DNA from 2 places in the Brucella tritici genome. Region 2 is predicted to be linked to the other one. Evidence: predicted binding sites of a transcription regulator. Region 2 holds the regulator's gene; the other holds the start of a gene.

Region 1 (5,627 bases), on a different contig from region 2:
TAAGTCGATGCATAACGATTAATGATGTTGGAATAGGTACCGCCCTTGGCGTTACGGACAGTCGTATCTTTCGACTGCGAACGCTTGCCGGTCGAACCCTTTGTGGCCGGTGCTGCACGGCGGCTGACGACCGATGCCTTCTTCGGCGCTTTGGTTGGCTTTTCCGCCTCGGCAGACTTGTTCTGCTGACGTGCCTTGAGGAGAGCTGCGAGGTTGGTCGGTTCAGTTGAAGGGGCACTCAGTGCTGGATTCAGGCCAAACGAACTCATCGCGCCAACAAGGGCGCAAACAACAACAAATTTAATTTTCATAACCTACCGTCTTGGAACGTTTCTTTTGTCAGACCGCCCGTCTTGGGAGAGACAGTCCTGTTTTTGATCCCGCCCGATATGGGTTGTCAGGCCCTTGTCCGCTGGGATTGAGCGATGAAGTGCCGGGCAAATGCAGCCGAAGATTGGTTGTAAAAGTAAAATAGTCTTACAGGTTGTAATATTCCTGATTCACGCAAAAGCCGCCGGAGCGGCTTATAGAAATCGCCGACAACCGGTCTGGATCGATCTATTTTTTTGAAAACATTACAAAAATACGAAACAACGCTAAATAGAAAAATTGCCCGCTAACACCTGGTCAGGCGGTAACATTCTGCAGGGAAAAAATCAGCCTGTAGAGGGTATCTATGGTAGATACATCGGCCACCCCGTCCACATTTTGTGTCCGAAAATGACGCTGAAAGGCCTTAATCACGGTCTCGGTGCCTTCATCGAAGACACCCGTAATGGCGATCTCATAGCCATAAAGTGCCAGCATGGATTGCAACGCCTCGACCGGCTGGCCGTTTTCGCCACGAGCCAGAAACCGTCCGCCGCGGATCGATGTCGGCTCGATATAGTGCCCGACGCCCGCATCGTGGAGCCGCTTCCACGGAAAGTTATGGCCGGGGTCGGTCTTGCGCGAAGGTGCTATATCCGAATGGGCCAGAACATTTTCCGGCTTGATGGCATAACGCTCGCATATATCGCGGCAGAGGTGGATGACAGCATTGATCTGTGCATCCTTGAAGGGAGGATAGTCTTCGAGATTGCCGGGATTGACGATTTCGATGCCTATGGAAGCGGAATTGATGTCCGTTTCACCCTTCCAGTAGCTCTTGCCTGCATGCCAGGCGCGCGCCTTTTCCGAAACCATCTGCACGATCCGTCCGTCTTCATGGACAAGGTAATGCGCAGAAACTTCCATATCCGGCGATTTCAGAACCTGCACAGCCTCTTCGGCAGACGCCAGCCCGGTATAATGGAGAATGAGAAAGGCGGGCACCTTGCCGTCGCGGCGCGGACCAAAATTGGGCGATGGGTCGAGCGTTGCTCCGACAAAATCCGGCCGCTCCAGCGCCAGTTCCTGCAGCAATTCGCTCTCGATTACGCGCACGCTGCTCATGCAGCCTCCAGATTCTTCTCAATGCTCGCCCAGGCAGCGTTTATCGCTGCAAGACGCCTGTTGGCAATGGTTATGAATTCGAGCGGCAAGCCCTCTGCCACCAGGCGGTCAGGATGATGCTCCTTGACCAGCGAACGATAGCGCTTGCGGGCCATCTCGAAGGAAACGCCGCGCTCCAGCCCCAGAATGGCATAGGGATCGTCGGCGCCGCGCTGGACATGCCGGATCGCGATACGATCGAAAGCAACCTCGTCAAAGCCGAAAATATCCGCGACACCTGCAAGAAAGGCCATTTCCTTTTCGTGCACATAGCCATCGGCAGTGGCGATATGAAAAAGGCCGTCGAGGATGTCTTCCAGCAAATGACAATCCGTCTGCCCTTCGCTGCACAATCCGGCAAGCTGGCGCGCATAGGATTCATAGCCTGCGACGTCCTGCTTGGCGAGATCATAGAGGCGCGCGACATGCGCCGTCTCTTCCTTCGGCACGGCGAATATGTCCTGAAAGGCGCGGATTTCGTCCTGGGTAACCACTCCGTCGGCCTTCGCCATCTTGGCGGAAAGCGCGATCATCGCGATGGAAAAGGCCACCCGGCGACGCGTGTCGGCATCGCCCTCGAAAACGGTGCGCACGGCTTCGATAACGCCAGTGATGGCATTCGACGCCACGGACGTGACAAACTCACCAATGCGAACCCAAATCGACATGGGACTTTTCTATAGAATTCCGAATGAACTGAAAACCGCCCATGCAGGCAAAAGTCGAAAAAACAAACATTTAGAAAGAATGGGAAGGCATTGGCTTACAATATTGCGGAGTTCTCCAGTCGCAAGCCTATTGCTGGGGTTCGCGTTCATCGAAGGAGCGCTGTGCGAGCGTGGCCGCTGCTTCTCCCGCCGCCTGCGCCTGCTGATCCGTCTGACCGACGGATTTTGCCGCAGCGACCGCATTTGTGCGCGCGCGTTCAATGGCCGCCGCTTTCTCTTCCGGGCTTACCACGCCGGAACTGTCACGGAGCGACTTGACCAGATCGGGACCTTTTTCCGTGCTGCCGTTTTCTACCGGCTTGGCGGGCTGTGATACAGCAGCGCCCTGCTCGCCGCCATTGGTTGTGGCAGCAGTCTCGTCATCTCCCTTGCCGCAGGCAGCAAGCGCAACGAGAACAATCGCGGAGATGGAAAACAGGAAGTTACGGTTCATGACAAAAGCCATAACCGAACCGAGCCTGCGTTGAAACACGGAAAACGCAGAATGCCCGTCTTTTCCCGACATGGTTGCTTTAACGTTCATTTTCATCCCGAAGCCATTGGCCGAAGCCATCGGCCGAAGCCTATTGGCACGAATGGCGACCCGGAACCCGGATCGCCACCCGCTTGCAAATGCATCACGACTTCCCAACCTTAGTTGGCAGGCGCTGTCCCTGTTCCGGGCGCCGGGGTAGCCGGCGCCGGAGTGGCTGGAGCTGGCGTCGTCGTCGTGTCATTGGTCGAAGGCGCTGCCGGCGCGGATGGTGCCGGTGCGTTGCTCGTGTCGTCCTTCTTGTCGTTGCAAGCTGCAAGGCCGAGAAGTGATACGGCGGCGACAGAAGCAATCAGAAACTTCTTCACGTTGGCTCTCCTTCCTAGATCAGGCTCGTTGGCCCGGTTTCAGGCATTAAATGGCAATATTGCCAAACGCCTCTCTCTGCTTTCTCCGTGCGTGACCGGTTTGTCCGGCCAATCACCTTTACGGTCACTCATCGACACAGAAATCCTGTCGACCGGGACCGTCACACAAGAAAACGGCAACAGCTTGAAAAAGTTCTCTCAAATAGTCTTACCGACCGTAATAAAGCGACAGTATTACAGCCGTATAGCCGCACCCATCAGGTTTAAAAACCCGCAATTAATTCGTCACGCCCTTGTCATTGGACGATGTTTAACTTTGCAAAATCAAAGTCGGGATTCGTGTATTAGGGGAACTTTTGATGCCAGAGCAAGCCGACACAATTCTCAAGCGTGCCGTAACCCAGAACAGCGCCCTCTCGCGGGCGGGCTTTTCCGAAAGGCTGTTTGCGTGGCTGTTCAAAGGGCTGGTCTATCCGCAGATATGGGAAGACCCCGAGGTCGATATGGCGGCTCTGGCTATCGAGCCGGGCCACCGCATCGTCACCATCGCGTCTGGCGGATGCAATGCCATGTCCTACCTGACCGCCGATCCGGCGCGTGTGGAGGCGGTCGATCTCAATCAGGCCCATGTCGCCTTCAACCGGCTGAAACTTGCCGCAGTCAAGAACCTGCCTGACTACGATGCGTTCTATCGCTTCTATGGAAAGGCCGACGACAAGACCAATCTTGCCGCCTACAAGCGCTTCATCCGCCCGCATCTCGACGGCGAAAGCCGCGCCTATTGGGAAAGGCGCAAATGGAATGGCCGCCAGCGTATTTCCATTTTCTGGCGCGATCTCTATCGCCACGGCTTGCTCGGCGTCTTCATCGGCATGGGCCATCGTGTGGCGCGACTCTACGGGATCGACCCGCGCGACATATTGAAAGCGCGCACAATCGAAGAACAGCGCAGTTTCTTCGACACGGCGCTCGCACCGCTTTTTGAAAAACGCATGGTGCGCTGGGCCACAGCCCGCAAATCATCCCTTTTTGGGCTGGGCATACCACCACAGCAATATGATGCCCTTGCGACGGCCGGAAACGGCAATATGGCGCTTGTCCTGCGCAGCCGTCTTGAGAAACTCGCTTGCGGCTTTCCTCTCACCGACAATTATTTCGCCTGGCAGGCATTCGGGCGCGGCTATAGCGGCAATGAGGAGACCGGGCCGCTCCCGCCCTATCTGTCGCGCACCAATTTCCAAACGGTGCGGGCACGCGCCGATCGTATGACAGTGCAGAACGCGAGCTATACCGACTTCCTCGCTGCCAAGCCTGCAGCATCCGTCGACCGTTACATTCTGCTCGACGCGCAAGACTGGATGAATGACGAGCAGCTCAATGCCCTCTGGAGTGAAATCACCCGTACGGCAGCAGCAAATGCCCGTGTCATCTTCCGCACGGCTGCAGAACCGAGCCTGCTTCCGGGAAGGGTGGCACCACAAATTCTGGATCGCTGGGAATATCAGGCGGACACATCCCGCGCCCTGCATGACCGCGACCGCTCCTCGATCTACGGTGGGTTTCATCTTTATACGCTGAAGGATGCCTGACATGTTGCGCAGCCCATGGAGCGTTCAGGGTGTCGACCATGCCAATCTCATGGATCGCGTCTATCGCCGTCAGCGGCACTTCTATGATGCGACCCGCAAATATTATCTTCTGGGTCGCGACCCCATGATCGCAGGACTGTCCGTACCCAGGGAGGGCACAGTTCTGGAAATCGGCTGCGGCACCGGTCGCAATCTGGTGAAGGCTGCGGAAAACTATCCGGATGCGAAACTCTTCGGCATCGATATTTCAGCGGAAATGCTGGATACGGCACGCCGGGCGGCGGAGCGTGCAGGCATTGAAGATCGCGTCCGGCTTGATCGCGCAGATGCAGCCCAGTTCGATCCAGAACGACTGTTCGGGCAAACCGGCTTCGACCGGATTTTCATTTCCTATGCCGTATCGATGATCCCGCAATGGCAGTCGGTCATTCGTGAAAGTATCCGGCATCTCAATACAGGCGGAGAATTGCATATCGTTGATTTTGGCGATCAGGCTCGTCTGCCGCGCTGGTTTGGAAAGGCACTCTTCCAATGGCTGGAATGGTTCCATGTCACACCGCGCAGCGACTTGTTCGCAGTTTGCGATCAGCTTGCGCAGGAACGCAGTGCTATCGTTGAGAAGCGCATTCTGTATCGCGGCTTTGCCTGGATAGCGGTTGTTCGTTCGACAATGCCGCCCTCTGTCACAGATTAGCGCCAAACTTGCCCGCCAGACTGGTGACGTCCGCCTCCGGATCGCGTAACCGTTAGAGGACTGATTCGCGACACGGAACCACTCTATGAACCGTCTGGCCAGCTACAGCATTCTCGCCCTCGGCGCTTTCATTCTTTCCGCCTGCACCACGGTGGATTACGATTTTTCCGACGTAAAGAAATCGGGCGGCTCAGTGGCCAGAATTGCCCCGCCCTCCGGTCCTGTGAAGGCGCCGCGCTTCGGGGATCGCGACCCGCACGACTGGACTGGCAAAACGCCGTGGCACTATCCGATCCACGGTAC
Region 2 (13,174 bases):
CTGACGCTGATCATGAACATCTTTGCGTTGCACATCGTGCGCAAGTACCGGGAGCAGTACGAATAATGACCGATACGACCTTCAACGCCCAGGGCGCCACGGTACAGCCGACACGTCGCGATATCGGACTGAAACGCCGCTACGCTGCCGAACGCCGCTTCCGCTATTACGGTATTGCTGCGATTGCCATCGGCGTGTTCTTCCTGTGCGCACTCCTCTTCTCGGTCTTCTCCAAGGGCTATACAGCCTTCTGGCAGACGACGCTTTATCTGCCGGTCAAGCTTGAAGAGAGCGTGATCGATCCGGGCAACAAGCGCGCGACCGATCCGAATGTGCTGATCACGGCCAACTATCCGTTGCTGGTGCGCAATGCGCTGGCTGAAAAGCTGGGTGTTGCCACGACAGACCGTCCGGCGATGCGCGATCTTGGCCGCTTCTATTCGGACGGCGTGCGTATTCAGTTGCGTAAGCTTGTGATGGACAATCCATCGCTCATCGGCACGACGCAGACCGTTCCGGTTCTGGCAGGCGCCGACATCGATTCCGCTTTCAAGGGGCAGATCGACCTTTCCGTGCCAGAGACGAACCGCAAGGTTTCGGACCGTCAGATTGGCTGGATGAAGACGCTTTCGGAAGAGGGCGTCATGAAGGAGGCCTTTAATACCGGTCTCTTCACCTTCGGCGCTTCCAGCCGCCCGGAAACATCCGGTCTTGGCGTTGCGCTGGTCGGCTCTCTCTACATGATGCTGATCGTTCTAGGCTTGTCGCTGCCGATCGGTGTCGCCGCTTCGATCTATCTGGAAGAATTCGCCAAGAAGAACCGGTTCACCGACATGATTGAGGTGAACATCAATAATCTGGCGGCCGTGCCATCCATCGTGTTCGGCCTGCTCGGGCTTGCAGTCTTCATCAATTTCTTCGGCCTGCCACGTTCTGCGTCTCTGGTCGGTGGTCTGGTGCTGACACTGATGACGCTTCCCACCATCATCATTGCAACGCGCGCCGCCCTTCGCGCTGTACCGCCTTCCATTCGCGCCGCAGCTCTTGGTCTTGGTGCGTCGAAAACGCAGATGGTGTTCCACCATGTCCTGCCGCTCGCCGCACCCGGCATCCTGACCGGCACGATCATCGGTCTTGCCCACGCGCTTGGTGAAACCGCACCGCTTCTTCTCATCGGCATGGTGGCCTTTGTCGCTGACGTACCGTCGACACCGATGGACCCGTCGACTGCTCTTCCGGTGCAGATCTATATGTGGGCAAATGAAGCAGAACGCGCCTTTGTGGAACGCACGTCAGGCGCTATCATTGTCCTGCTTCTGTTCCTTGCCGTGATGAATATTGCAGCAATCATTCTGCGCCGCCGCTTCGAGCGCCGCTGGTAAAACGGGAGTCGAAAGCTATGAATCTGATGACTGAACGATCTCTCGAGAAAGCCGTAGGAGAAAAAATGAACGCCAACGCCAATTCCATAAAGATGCGCGGCGACAAGGTCTGCGTATTTTATGGCGAGAAGCAGGCGCTGTTCGACGTCGATCTGGATATCCAGGAAAAGATGGTCACGGCGCTGATCGGCCCTTCCGGTTGCGGCAAGTCCACTTTCCTGCGTTCGCTCAATCGCATGAACGACACGATCGAGGGCTGCAAGGTTGGCGGCAAGATCACGCTCGACAATGAAGACATCTACGATCCGAAGATCGATGTCGTCGAACTGCGCGCCCGCGTTGGCATGGTGTTCCAGAAACCGAACCCATTTCCGAAATCGATCTATGAAAATGTCGCCTACGGTCCGCGCATTCATGGTCTCGCCCGTACCAAGACCGATCTTGAAGAAATCGTCGTGACGAGCTTGCAGAAGGCGAGCTTGTTCGAGGAAGTGAAGGACCGTCTGCACGATGCGGGCACCGGCCTTTCCGGCGGCCAGCAGCAGCGCCTTTGCATCGCACGCGCGATTGCGGTGAGCCCGGAAGTCATCCTCATGGACGAACCGTGTTCAGCACTTGACCCGATTGCCACCGCGAAGGTTGAAGAGCTGATCGACGAACTGCGCCAGAACTATACGATCGTGATCGTCACGCACTCCATGCAGCAGGCCGCGCGCGTTTCGCAACGCACTGCCATGTTCCACCTCGGCAATCTGGTCGAAGTGGGGGACACGGAAACCATGTTCACCGCGCCTACCGAAAAGCGCACGCAGGACTACATCACCGGACGCTTCGGCTGATCCGGAACTGCGCTTCAACAGATAGACAGTGCGGCTTCCCCGCAATTTATATTACGAGGTCTACTATGCCGTCTCAGCATACCGTTCGCTCCTACGATGAGGAATTGAAGTTTCTCTCCCATAAGATCGCCGAAATGGGCGGACATGCGGAACGTATGGTCGAGCAGTCGGTCGCCGCTATCGTCAATGCGGACAATGCGCTCGCACAGCGCGTCATCTCCGACGATCTTATCCTCGATGCCAGTGAGCGCGAGATTGACGACAAGGCTGTGATGATTATCGCCAAGCGTCAGCCTATGGCTGTGGACCTGCGTGAGATCATCGGCTCGATCCGCATTTCTGCCGATCTGGAACGCGTGGGCGATCTGGGTAAGAACATCGCCAAGCGTGTTGCCGCCGTTTCGGAATCGCGTCAGCCGGTAAAGCTTTATCGCGGGCTCGAAACACTGGCGGAACTGGCACTGACCCAGCTCAAGGACGTCCTCGACGCCTATGCATCGCGCTCGGTACAGCAGATCAACGTCGTTCGCGACCGCGACGACGAGATCGACGCCATGTACACGTCTCTGTTCCGCGAACTCTTGACTTACATGATGGAAGACCCGCGCAATATCTCCGCCTGCACGCATCTTCTGTTCTGCGCGAAGAACATCGAGCGCATCGGGGATCATGCGACTAATATTGCGGAGACCGTCTATTACATTGTGACCGGCCTGCAAATGCCGGCCGAACGACCGAAGGAAGACCTGAGCCACGGTATTGTCGTGGATGAGGCACGTAAACCCTGAACTACAGCCAGCCGGACTTTGGTCCGGCGGGTGAGAATGAGTGAATAGCGCGGCGGCACGCGGTCGATTGGGGGGATTTTATCCACCGCCCGCCGAATTTGGATAGGGAAATACTGGATGTCACAGGCACCCAAAATCGCTGTGGTCGAAGACGAAGAGGCGCTGAGCGTGCTGCTTCGCTACAATCTTGAGGCAGAGGGTTATCAGGTCGATACGATGCTGCGCGGCGACGAGGCCGAAATCGCCTTGCGCGAGAACGTGCCGGATCTGCTCATTCTGGACTGGATGCTGCCGGGCGTATCTGGCATCGAGCTTTGCCGCCGCCTGCGTCAATGGTCGGAAACGGAACGCCTACCCATCATCATGCTGACGGCACGTGGCGAGGAGAGCGAACGGGTACGCGGCCTCAGCGTTGGTGCGGACGATTATGTCGTGAAGCCATTTTCGACGCCGGAACTGCTGGCGCGCGTCAAAGCCATGCTGCGCCGGTCCAATCCGAGCATTCTTTCGCATGTGCTGAAAGTGGGCGATCTGGTTCTCGATCGCCAGCAGCATCGCGTTTATCGTAAGGAAAAGGAAGTTCGTCTTGGACCGACGGAATTCCGCCTGCTCGAATATTTCATGATGTCGCCTGGTCGTGTTTTCTCGCGCAGCCAGCTTCTGGATGGCGTTTGGGGACCGGACATTTATGTCGATGATCGCACGGTGGACGTCCATGTAGGACGGTTACGCAAAGCGATCAATGTCGGTCGGGCCCTCGATCCCATTCGCACCGTTCGGGGTGCCGGTTATTCTTTCGGGTGACGGACGCCATTATCTGAGACTTCAAGAACTGGACTTGTCCGACCCGCCGAAGTTTCCTTGGCGGGTCGTTTTTGTTTCCGGCCAAGCTTTGCGTGATGCAGATCGCACTCGCCCGATTCGCATTGCAACGACCCGAAACAGGCGTCAGAAGTCTCATCTCACGCGATGTTACAAACATGTTGCGAAAGTTGACGAAGAGCAACGGAACCCGCCTCGAAACAGAAACTCCGCAGATCATTTGAAACACCACAAATGTGTATGCAAAAAATGTACAAGCAAAAGCGAATTAAGGCAGGGATATGGCGTGTATTACGAGACTTTGAATCTCATTAAATCAATATCTTATCTGAATTGGCCATTCTTGTTAAGAAATTGTTAATATATTTAAAGGGCTTGTAGGCATATTCGCACTCTCGATTCGGAGTTGCTTTTGGACATTTTAGTCGCCTCCAGCATTGTTGGGATTTGACCCGTCGCCTTTTTTTGGCCTAAAAATTCCAAAACCTTGAATTCGATTAAGCGACAGTAGGGCGTGTGACTTTGATCTTCGTCCTCTTTGACTTGCACCGCAGTCAGACGTTCGCGCGCATCGTTCCAGATGTGTTCGCCTGAATGGATGACTGGATCAGTTAAGGGTCCTAACATGAGACTGAGCCATTGACGCGCGCCGCGAAGTGGAAATTACCCGTTCTTATCGGGCTGGTGGTTGCGCCTTTCGTGGTGACCGGTTGCACGACGACCGGAACCTCGGGAAAAGCCAATTCGGAAAAGACGGCGGCAAGCCACGTCAAGTCCGTCAATGGCGTAAAGACCTACACCTACACCACACGGGACAAGAATTGTCTTGAACGTGCGATGTTCTTCGAATCCAACCGTTCAAGTTCCGATGGTCTTCTGGCGGTCGGCACCGTCGTTATGAACCGCCTCGCGTCGGGACGTTATCCGGATACGATTTGCGGCGTTGTCGGTCAGAAGAACCAGTTTGCACCCGGTGTTCTCACCCGCCAGATGAATTCCAAGGCGCTGCCCGACGTTCAGGCTGCCGCCGATGCAGTCTTGAAAGGCGAGCGCCATCCAAAACTCAAGAACGCCATGTTCTTTCACACGGCGGGTCTGAAATTCCCTTACAACAACATGCATTACGTGCTCGTGGCCGGTGGAAATTCCTTCTACGAGAAGCGCAATCGTGACGGCTCGCTGCAAAATCCAGTTCCGCAGGAGCCCTACAATCTGGCTATGGCCTATTCGCCGCAATCACCGTCTCTTCCGCAGGATCCGTCTTATGACGTTACACTGCCGCAGACCGGTCCGGTTCCGGGAACGGAGCCAACCGTTCAGGTGGCGCTCGCGGAAGCTGTAAAGGCTCAAAGCGTGGAGCAGAGTGTCGGTGCCGGTCCGCAGGCTCGTAGCGACCGCTTGGCGCGTCACCGCGGAGCAGTATCTCAGCAGGAACCACATATGCAGGTGGCCTCCTACCAGCCGCAATTCGATACGACGGCTCCGCAACCGACATCGCTCGGCTATGCTCCGGCAAGCCAGAAGCAGGCTGATGCCATTGGTGCGCTTCTTCTGTCGCAGGATCGTCCCGAAGCGCCGCTGTAAGAAGCGCTTTTATAATCTGATAATCTGCAACGCCGGTCTGGTTCACCCCGACCGGCGTTTTGATTTCCTAGCTGGTTGTTGTCGCTTTCCAGCGAAAGTCTCAGCGGTAGATCGGGCGATAGATCACCATCTGGGTGTCGTAGAAATCGACCTGATTCTGCCAGGCACGCCTGTCAGCTCTGCGATCGAGGTCCAGTCGCATCAGGCAGTTGGCAAAAGCGTCGGTATTGGCCTTGAAGCCATAGCTGCGGCAGGTCTGTACGTCGGCGGCACGCCGTTGTTCCGGCGTCATGGTCACGCACCCTGCCAGAAGACCGGTAACGCCCAGCAAGATAAGCACATTCTTATTCATTACTGTCTGCTTTCTTCTGCACTGACCGCAGATTTACTATAACGCAAAGGCAGGAAAAAAGGTGGTGAAATTATGCCGTCTGATAAACTGTCGGTGATTCCACATCCTAAGAGGTCTTCCACCCATGGCTCATGAACAGCTGAACCCAGTCATCGATCCGATGAAACTCGAACGTCTTGCGGAAGTCGCCGTTCGCGTTGGTCTGCAATTGCGCGAGGGGCAGGATCTTGTCATTACCGCGCCGGTCGTGGCCTTGCCGCTGGTTCGCCTTATCGCCAAGCACGCCTACAAGGCCGGGGCCGGATTGGTAACGCCGTTCTTCGCGGATGACGAAATGGCGCTTGCCCGTTACGAGAACGCATCCGATGCGAGTTTCGATCGCGCGGCAAGCTGGCTTTATGAAGGGATGGCAAAAGCCTATTCGGATGGCGCTGCCCGGCTGGCCATCGCTGCCGACAATCCGATGCTTCTCTCCAACCAGGACCCGGCCAAGGTTTCGCGCGCCAACCGGGCCAATTCGAAAGCCTATCAGCCGGCACTCGAAAAGATTGCTGGTTTCGACATCAACTGGAACATCGTCTCCTATCCCAATCCGGCATGGGCAAAGCTCATGTTTCCAAATGAGCCGGCGGACATCGCCAGTCGCAAGCTGGCCGATGCGATCTTCTCGGCTTCGCGTGTCGATGTCGACGATCCGGTCGGTGCCTGGGCGGCGCACAACGCAGCGCTTCGCACCCGCACCCGTTTCCTGAATGGCAAGGCGTATAGTGCCCTGCATTTCAAAGGCCCGAACACCGATCTGACGGTCGGGCTTGCCGACGGTCATGAATGGCACGGCGGCGCGTCTACGGCGAAGAATGGGATCACCTGCAATCCGAACATTCCGACGGAAGAAGTGTTCACTGCACCGCATGCATTGCGTGTCGAAGGTTATGTGACGAGTACCAAGCCTCTGTCGCATCAGGGCACATTGATCGAGAATATTGCGGTTCGCTTTAAAGGCGGACGAATTATCGAGGCGAAGGCAAGCCGCGGTGAAGAAGTGCTCAACAAGGTGCTGGATACGGATGAAGGTGCCCGTCATCTGGGTGAAGTGGCGCTGGTTCCGCATTCATCGCCGATATCGCAGAGTGGGCTTTTGTTCTACAACACCCTGTTTGACGAGAATGCCGCAAGCCACATCGCACTCGGCCAGTGCTATTCCAAGTGCTTTATCGACGGCGCAAAACTGACGCCGGAACAGATCAAGGCGCAGGGTGGTAATTCGAGCCTTATCCATATCGACTGGATGATCGGCTCCGGCCAGATCGACGTCGATGGCATCAACGCGGACGGAACCCGCGAGCCGGTGATGCGCAGTGGCGAATGGGCCAACTGATTGTCGCGAAATAGAAAAGGCCGGGAATTTCCCGGCCTTTTCATTGCATCTGCGAGGTCAGTTCTTTTCCTGAACATGGGCCTCAAGGAACCACAATGCCTTGTCGAGACTGCGGGACGCGGCGGTAAAAATATCCGCCGTATCGTCATCACCTGCATCATCTGCATCCTTGATCGACTTGCGCACAAGATTGGCGACGTCGCCATAACGCTCGATCAGTGCAAGCAGATGATCGTGAACGGCATATATGTCGGTGGGATAAGGCTTGAGCTTGCTTTCCTTGGCCACGACCTGCGTGGTGCCATAGGCCGTCCCGCCGATCTGTACGGCGCGCTCGGCAATCGTGTCGACATGTTCGTCAAGATCGTCGCGGAAGCCATCCAGCATTTCATGAACGGCGATGAACTGCGGTCCCTTAAGGTTCCAGTGTGCCTGCTTGGTGATGAGGGCAAGATCGATTGTCGCGGCGAGGTTTTCATTCAGCAGCGCGATCATTGTCGTCTTCGTATTGGAAGGAAGATCGTTGCGGGTTGCATGCATCGACTTCTTGGACATTTTATCCTCATATCCTTTTGTTCGATCCGGCATGGAGCGGCTGGGAGATGTCGCTCATAATCACGGGCAGCTATTCCAAAAGCGAACGAACCCGCCAGATCCTTATGAGGTTCGATTGCCGGGTGGGCCTTGTCGCCGTCAGGACAACATAAAAATATTCCCGCACCCGATGACGAAATGCATATCGCCGGTTTTTGTTCCAAGGGAATGCTTAAAAACGGACTTGATCCAGCCTTTGGACAAGACTTGGCTTGTCGTGACGCGAAATCTGATTTACCCGATTGCGCATGAAGATACTTGCGCTTGATACTGCCGCTTCGTGGTGTTCCGTTGCTGTCTACAATTCCGACGGCGATATCGTGCTTGCCGATGTAAGCGAAAACATCGGCAAGGGACATGCGGAAGTATTGATGGACTATGTCGAACGTGCTGTGAGAGAGGCGAAACTATCGCTCCGCGATATGGATCGGGTAGCGGTCAATATCGGGCCAGGGTCGTTTACCGGCGTCCGTATCGGTGTCTCGGCGGCACGCGGTTTTGCACTGGCGCTCGACGTTCCTGCCATCGGTGTCACGGCCTTCGAAGCGCTGGCCGCAGAAACACAGTCTCTGTCGCCGGAAAAGCCAGTTCTGGTTCTTCTCGATGCGCATCGCGGCGAGATTTATGCGCAATCATTCGATGCGAAAGGCTTGCCGAGTGCGAAGCCACTGGTTCTGTCGCGAGAGGAAGCGGAGGCTCTTGCCGTTTCGCAGGCAGCAAATACGGTTCTTGCAGGCTCCGCGGCCCCTGCGATCAATGAAGTGATCGGCTGTCGCTTCACACTTGGCCCGGTTGAGCCGACAGCGAAAATCGGCATCTATGCGCGTCAGGCAAGCTCGCGCCAGCCTGGCGATGCGCCAAAGCCGCTTTATATGCGTGGGCCGGATGCGAAGCCGCAGATCGGTTTTGCGCTGCCGCGCAAGGCCACCGGAGAATAGCCGATGATGGGCTTACCGTTTGGGCGTTTCGGTCGCAGACAAATCTCGGTGGAGTCGCTTGGCGCACAGGACAGTCATGCGATCCAGCGTATTCATGCAGTCGCTTTCCATCACGGCTGGAGTTCCGACGATTTCAGATCGCTGATCGCACAGGATACGGTTTTCGGTTTTGTTGCCCGTGCGGAAGGCAAACCGAACGATGCCTGTGGTTTCGTGCTGGCTCGTCTGGTGGCAGGTGAGGCGGAAATCCTGACCATTGCCGTCGCGCGTGATGTGCAGCGCCAGGGCGTCGGGCGCGCGCTGATGGATGCCGTGTTGCGTCATCTCTATCAGGAGCGTGCTGAAACGCTTTTTCTGGAAGTGGATGAGGCCAATGTTGCCGCACAGGCACTTTATCGTCGTCTCGGTTTCCAGAAGGTCGGTGACCGTCCCGCTTACTATGAAACAGCGAATGGGCGTTCGGCTGCGCTGATATTGCGTCGCGACCTGAGCCTTGCTCCGGCGGGGCCACGATGATCGGAGCAATCCGCATCTTTCTCGTCGTCGCGGCGATGGTCGCATTGAGTCTGTCGCTTATTCCAGTTCAGTATCTGTTGCTTAAGCTGAAGAACAACTGGAAGCGGCGTCTGCCGACCTTTTTCCATCGTATTGCTGCACGCCTGTTCGGCTTTCGCATCAAGACCGTCGGCCAGATGCACGAGGGTCGGCCTCTGCTACTTGTCGCCAACCATATCTCGTGGAGCGATATCATCGTTCTGTCGACGGTCGGTCAGGTTTCCTTCATCGCCAAGTCGGAAGTCAGGAAGTGGCCTGTCTTCGGCATGTTTGCTGTTTTGCAGCGCACTGTTTTCGTTGAGCGTGAGCGCCGGGGCAAGACGGGTGAACAGACATCCGAAATCGCAAGGCGTCTGGCAACGGACGATGCTATGGTGCTGTTCGCTGAAGGCACGACCTCGGATGGCAATCGCGTTCTGCCGTTCAAGACGGCGCTTTTCGGTGCTGCGCACGCTGCGATCAAGGAAGCCAATGTACCCGAAGTCGTGGTTCAACCGGTTGCCATCGCCTATACAGGGGTTCATGGCATGGCCATGGGCCGTTATTTCCGCCCGATTGCCTCCTGGCCGGGCGACGTCGAGCTGATGCCGCACCTGAAAGGTATCTTGCGCGAAGGCGCCATCGACGTTGAAGTGCGTTTCGGTGAGCCGGTCGTCGTAACGTCCAAGACAGATCGCAAGGCGCTGGCGCGTACGATGGAAAACAGGGTGCGTGCGCTTTTGCAAAGTGCGTTGCTGGGGCGCGAGATTCCCGAAGAGTGACAACTGCTCGATCGGGCGTTTAGCCAAGTGTTCAGCCAGTTGTTCAGAATGTCACCTTTCAAATTGGTGACAAAAGCTGTAGATAGCCGCGCATGAGCGACAATATCACCGATCTCGAGCCCACGGCAGAACGCCCAAATGTGCGCAAGGTTTTCGTAAAAACCTATGGCTGCCAGATGAACGTCTACGATAGCCAGCGCATGGCCGACAGCCTTGCAGCGGAAGGCTATGTTGCGACCGATACGCCAGACGATGCCGATCTGGTTCTGCTCAATACCTGCCATATTCGCGAAAAAGCGTCGGAAAAGCTCTATTCCGCGCTCGGTCGTCTGCGCAAGATGAAGGACGCGCGCGAAGCAAATGGCAAGGAATTGACCATTGGCGTCGCAGGTTGCGTGGCGCAGGCAGAGGGACAGGAAATCCTGCGCCGTGCGCCGAATGTCGATCTCGTCATCGGCCCGCAGACCTATCATCGCCTGCCCAATGCTCTTGCGCGCGTTCGCGGCGGCGAAAAGGTAGTCGAGACGGAATACGCTCTCGAAGACAAATTCGAACATCTGCCGTCGCCCAAGCGCGAGGAAACCCGCAAACGCGGTGTTTCTGCTTTCCTCACTGTGCAGGAAGGCTGCGACAAGTTCTGCACCTTCTGCGTGGTTCCCTATACGCGCGGCTCGGAAGTTTCGCGTAGCGTGAAGCAGATCGTGGCCGAGGCCGAGCGCCTTGCCGATAGCGGCGTGCGCGAACTGACCTTGCTCGGCCAGAACGTCAATGCCTGGCACGGCGCTGGTGACGATGGTCGCGAATGGGGCTTGGGCGAACTTCTGTTTCGCCTAGCACGCATTCCGGGCATTGCCCGTCTTCGTTATACGACCAGCCATCCGCGCGACATGGACGACAGCCTGATTGCCGCCCACCGTGACCTGCGTCAGTTGATGCCTTATCTGCATCTGCCGGTACAATCCGGCTCGGACCGTATTCTCAAGGCGATGAACCGTCGTCACAAGGCGGATGAATATGTGCGTCTGATCGAGCGTATTCGCGAAGTGAGGCCAGATCTGGCGCTGTCGGGTGATTTCATTGTCGGCTTTCCCGGTGAGACCGATCAGGACTTCGAAGACACGATGCAACTGGTACGCACGGTCAATTACGCGCAGGCCTATTCGTTCAAATATTCGCCACGTCCCGGTACACCAGGCGCCGATCTGCCCGATCACGTGGAAGAAGCGGTGAAGGATGAGCGTCTCCAGCGTCTCCAGGCGCTTCTGTCAGAACAGCAATATGCGTTTCAGGATTCCATGATTGGTCGCGAGATGGATGTGCTGCTCGAAAAGCCGGGCCGTATTGCTGGCCAGATGGTTGGCCGCTCGCCTTGGCTCCTGCCTGTCATCATCGATGACAACAATGACCAGGTCGGCGACATCATTCATGTGAAAATCACGTCCACAGGGACCAATAGCCTTATTGCGCAAAAACTGGCCTGAAGGCATGATGATGTCGAGGCAGAAAATTTCGGCACTTTGAGTCGCTTGCCGGTAATCCTGTCGAGACTGTGATTGCAATGCGTGAACGGTTTGCGCTCACGCATAATCTGGTCTGAAAAGCCTGCAACTTTTCAGGATTGTGCTTTAAGGAGATACGGTTGAGCGCTACGGAAAAGCTGAAGTCTGCCAAGCCAACCAATCAAACGCAAAAAAGCCCGACGACCGGGGCCTCGGATATGGCCCACATCGTGCTCACCTTCGACAATAACCGTCTTGCCATCGCGCTTTACGGTCAGTTCGATGAAAATCTGGCCCGTATCGAACAGAAGCTTGGCGTGGATGTCCGCTCCAAGGGGAACCAGCTTTCGATCCGGGGCGAACCGACCGCGACCGAGCAGGCGCGGCGTGCACTGGATCATCTTTATGAAACCTTGCAGAAGGGTCATGAGCTGACGGCGTCGGATGTCGACGGCGCCTTGCGAATGGCAATCGCTGCCGATGACCAGCTGACGCTACCGACCATGGAAAACAAGGGCAAGCTTTCCGCAGCCCAGATTTCCACGCGCAAGAAGACCATCTTTGCCCGCACGCCGACGCAGGATGCCTATATGCGCGCGCTCGACCGGTCGGAGCTGGTGTTCGGCGTCGGCCCCGCCGGAACCGGCAAGACCTATCTTGCCGTCGCCCATGCGGCGATGCTGCTGGAACGCGGTCTGGTGGAGCGCATCATTCTGTCGCGTCCGGCTGTCGAGGCGGGCGAACGACTGGGCTTCCTGCCAGGCGATATGAAGGAAAAGGTCGATCCTTATCTGCGCCCGCTTTACGATGCGCTTTACGACATGATGCCTGCCGAAAAGGTTGAGCGTGCGATTACGGCAGGTGTGATCGAAATCGCGCCGCTTGCCTTCATGCGTGGGCGTACCCTCGCGCATTCTGCGGTCATTCTCGATGAGGCGCAGAACACGACATCCATGCAGATGAAGATGTTCCTGACCCGTCTCGGCGAGGGATCACGTATGATGGTCAATGGCGACCCGAGCCAGATCGATCTTCCGCCGGGCCAGAAGTCAGGCCTCGTGGAAGCGCTTCGCGTGCTGGACGAGGTCGAGGGCGTTATCAAGGTGCGCTTTACAGAGAAAGACGTTGTACGTCATCCACTGGTGGCGGCAATCGTCGGCGCTTACGACCGCGACGGCAAGCAGCACGCGCGTTCGGAATAATCTTGCAATTGCCTATTGGAATCACGATCTAAAAGATGCTGTCTGTCTTTTCGAGCTGTCTCCCGAAAATGGGAACCGCTCTTGGCAGACAGCTTTCTTGTAACTGAAAGGATGATGCGGCTAGCCAGCACGGAGAGCCGCCGCAGAACGTGTCAAATAACGCGATCCATATCGATATCATGGTTGAAGCTGGCAACTGGCCGGATGAGACCGCCCTTGAAGGGCTCGTCAGAAAATCGGTCGAGGCCGCCTGGGCTAATCTTGGGCTGAAAAGCGCGGCAAGCGAGCTCAGTGTCGTCTTCACCGACGATGCCTCGATCCAGACCCTGAATGCGGAATGGCGCGGCAAGGACAAGCCGACGAATGTGCTGTCATTTCCGGCTTTTCCGGTCAAGGCAGGGGCGCAGCCGGGGCCGATGCTGGGCGACATCATCATCGCGCGGGAGACTGTCGAGCGCGAGGCCCGTGAAGAGGGCAAGC

What was found. Region 2 encodes PhoB, which activates phosphate uptake and scavenging genes when phosphate is short. Its sites were predicted from a motif close to TGTCATNNANCTGTCAT; they were not measured.
Positions count from the first base shown of each region.
Region 1: F9K94_RS04610 (DUF3419 family protein) is a predicted target of PhoB. The motif match lies at 3,325-3,341, and genes of this name have one in related genera.

Region 1 covers NZ_WBVY01000001.1:924,747-930,373, forward strand. Annotated here, with positions in the region: gene F9K94_RS04585 (lytic transglycosylase domain-containing protein) at 1-311, opposite strand, end outside; gene F9K94_RS04590 (N-acetylmuramoyl-L-alanine amidase) at 628-1,434, opposite strand; gene F9K94_RS04595 (J domain-containing protein) at 1,431-2,141, opposite strand; gene F9K94_RS04600 (hypothetical protein) at 2,269-2,724, opposite strand; gene F9K94_RS04605 (hypothetical protein) at 2,835-3,041, opposite strand; gene F9K94_RS04610 (DUF3419 family protein) at 3,401-4,630, shown strand; gene F9K94_RS04615 (class I SAM-dependent methyltransferase) at 4,632-5,324, shown strand; gene F9K94_RS04620 (glycoside hydrolase family 25 protein) at 5,410-5,627, shown strand, end outside.
Region 2 covers NZ_WBVY01000003.1:268,545-281,718, forward strand. Annotated here, with positions in the region: gene pstC (phosphate ABC transporter permease subunit PstC) at 1-66, shown strand, start outside; gene pstA (phosphate ABC transporter permease PstA) at 66-1,382, shown strand; gene pstB (phosphate ABC transporter ATP-binding protein PstB) at 1,448-2,221, shown strand; gene phoU (phosphate signaling complex protein PhoU) at 2,287-3,009, shown strand; gene phoB (phosphate regulon transcriptional regulator PhoB) at 3,127-3,813, shown strand; gene F9K94_RS11180 (cell wall hydrolase) at 4,471-5,415, shown strand; gene F9K94_RS11185 (hypothetical protein) at 5,516-5,767, opposite strand; gene F9K94_RS11190 (aminopeptidase) at 5,892-7,145, shown strand; gene dps (DNA starvation/stationary phase protection protein Dps) at 7,203-7,700, opposite strand; gene tsaB (tRNA (adenosine(37)-N6)-threonylcarbamoyltransferase complex dimerization subunit type 1 TsaB) at 7,988-8,677, shown strand; gene rimI (ribosomal protein S18-alanine N-acetyltransferase) at 8,681-9,193, shown strand; gene F9K94_RS11210 (lysophospholipid acyltransferase family protein) at 9,190-9,993, shown strand; gene miaB (tRNA (N6-isopentenyl adenosine(37)-C2)-methylthiotransferase MiaB) at 10,086-11,474, shown strand; gene F9K94_RS11220 (PhoH family protein) at 11,633-12,694, shown strand; gene ybeY (rRNA maturation RNase YbeY) at 12,844-13,174, shown strand, end outside.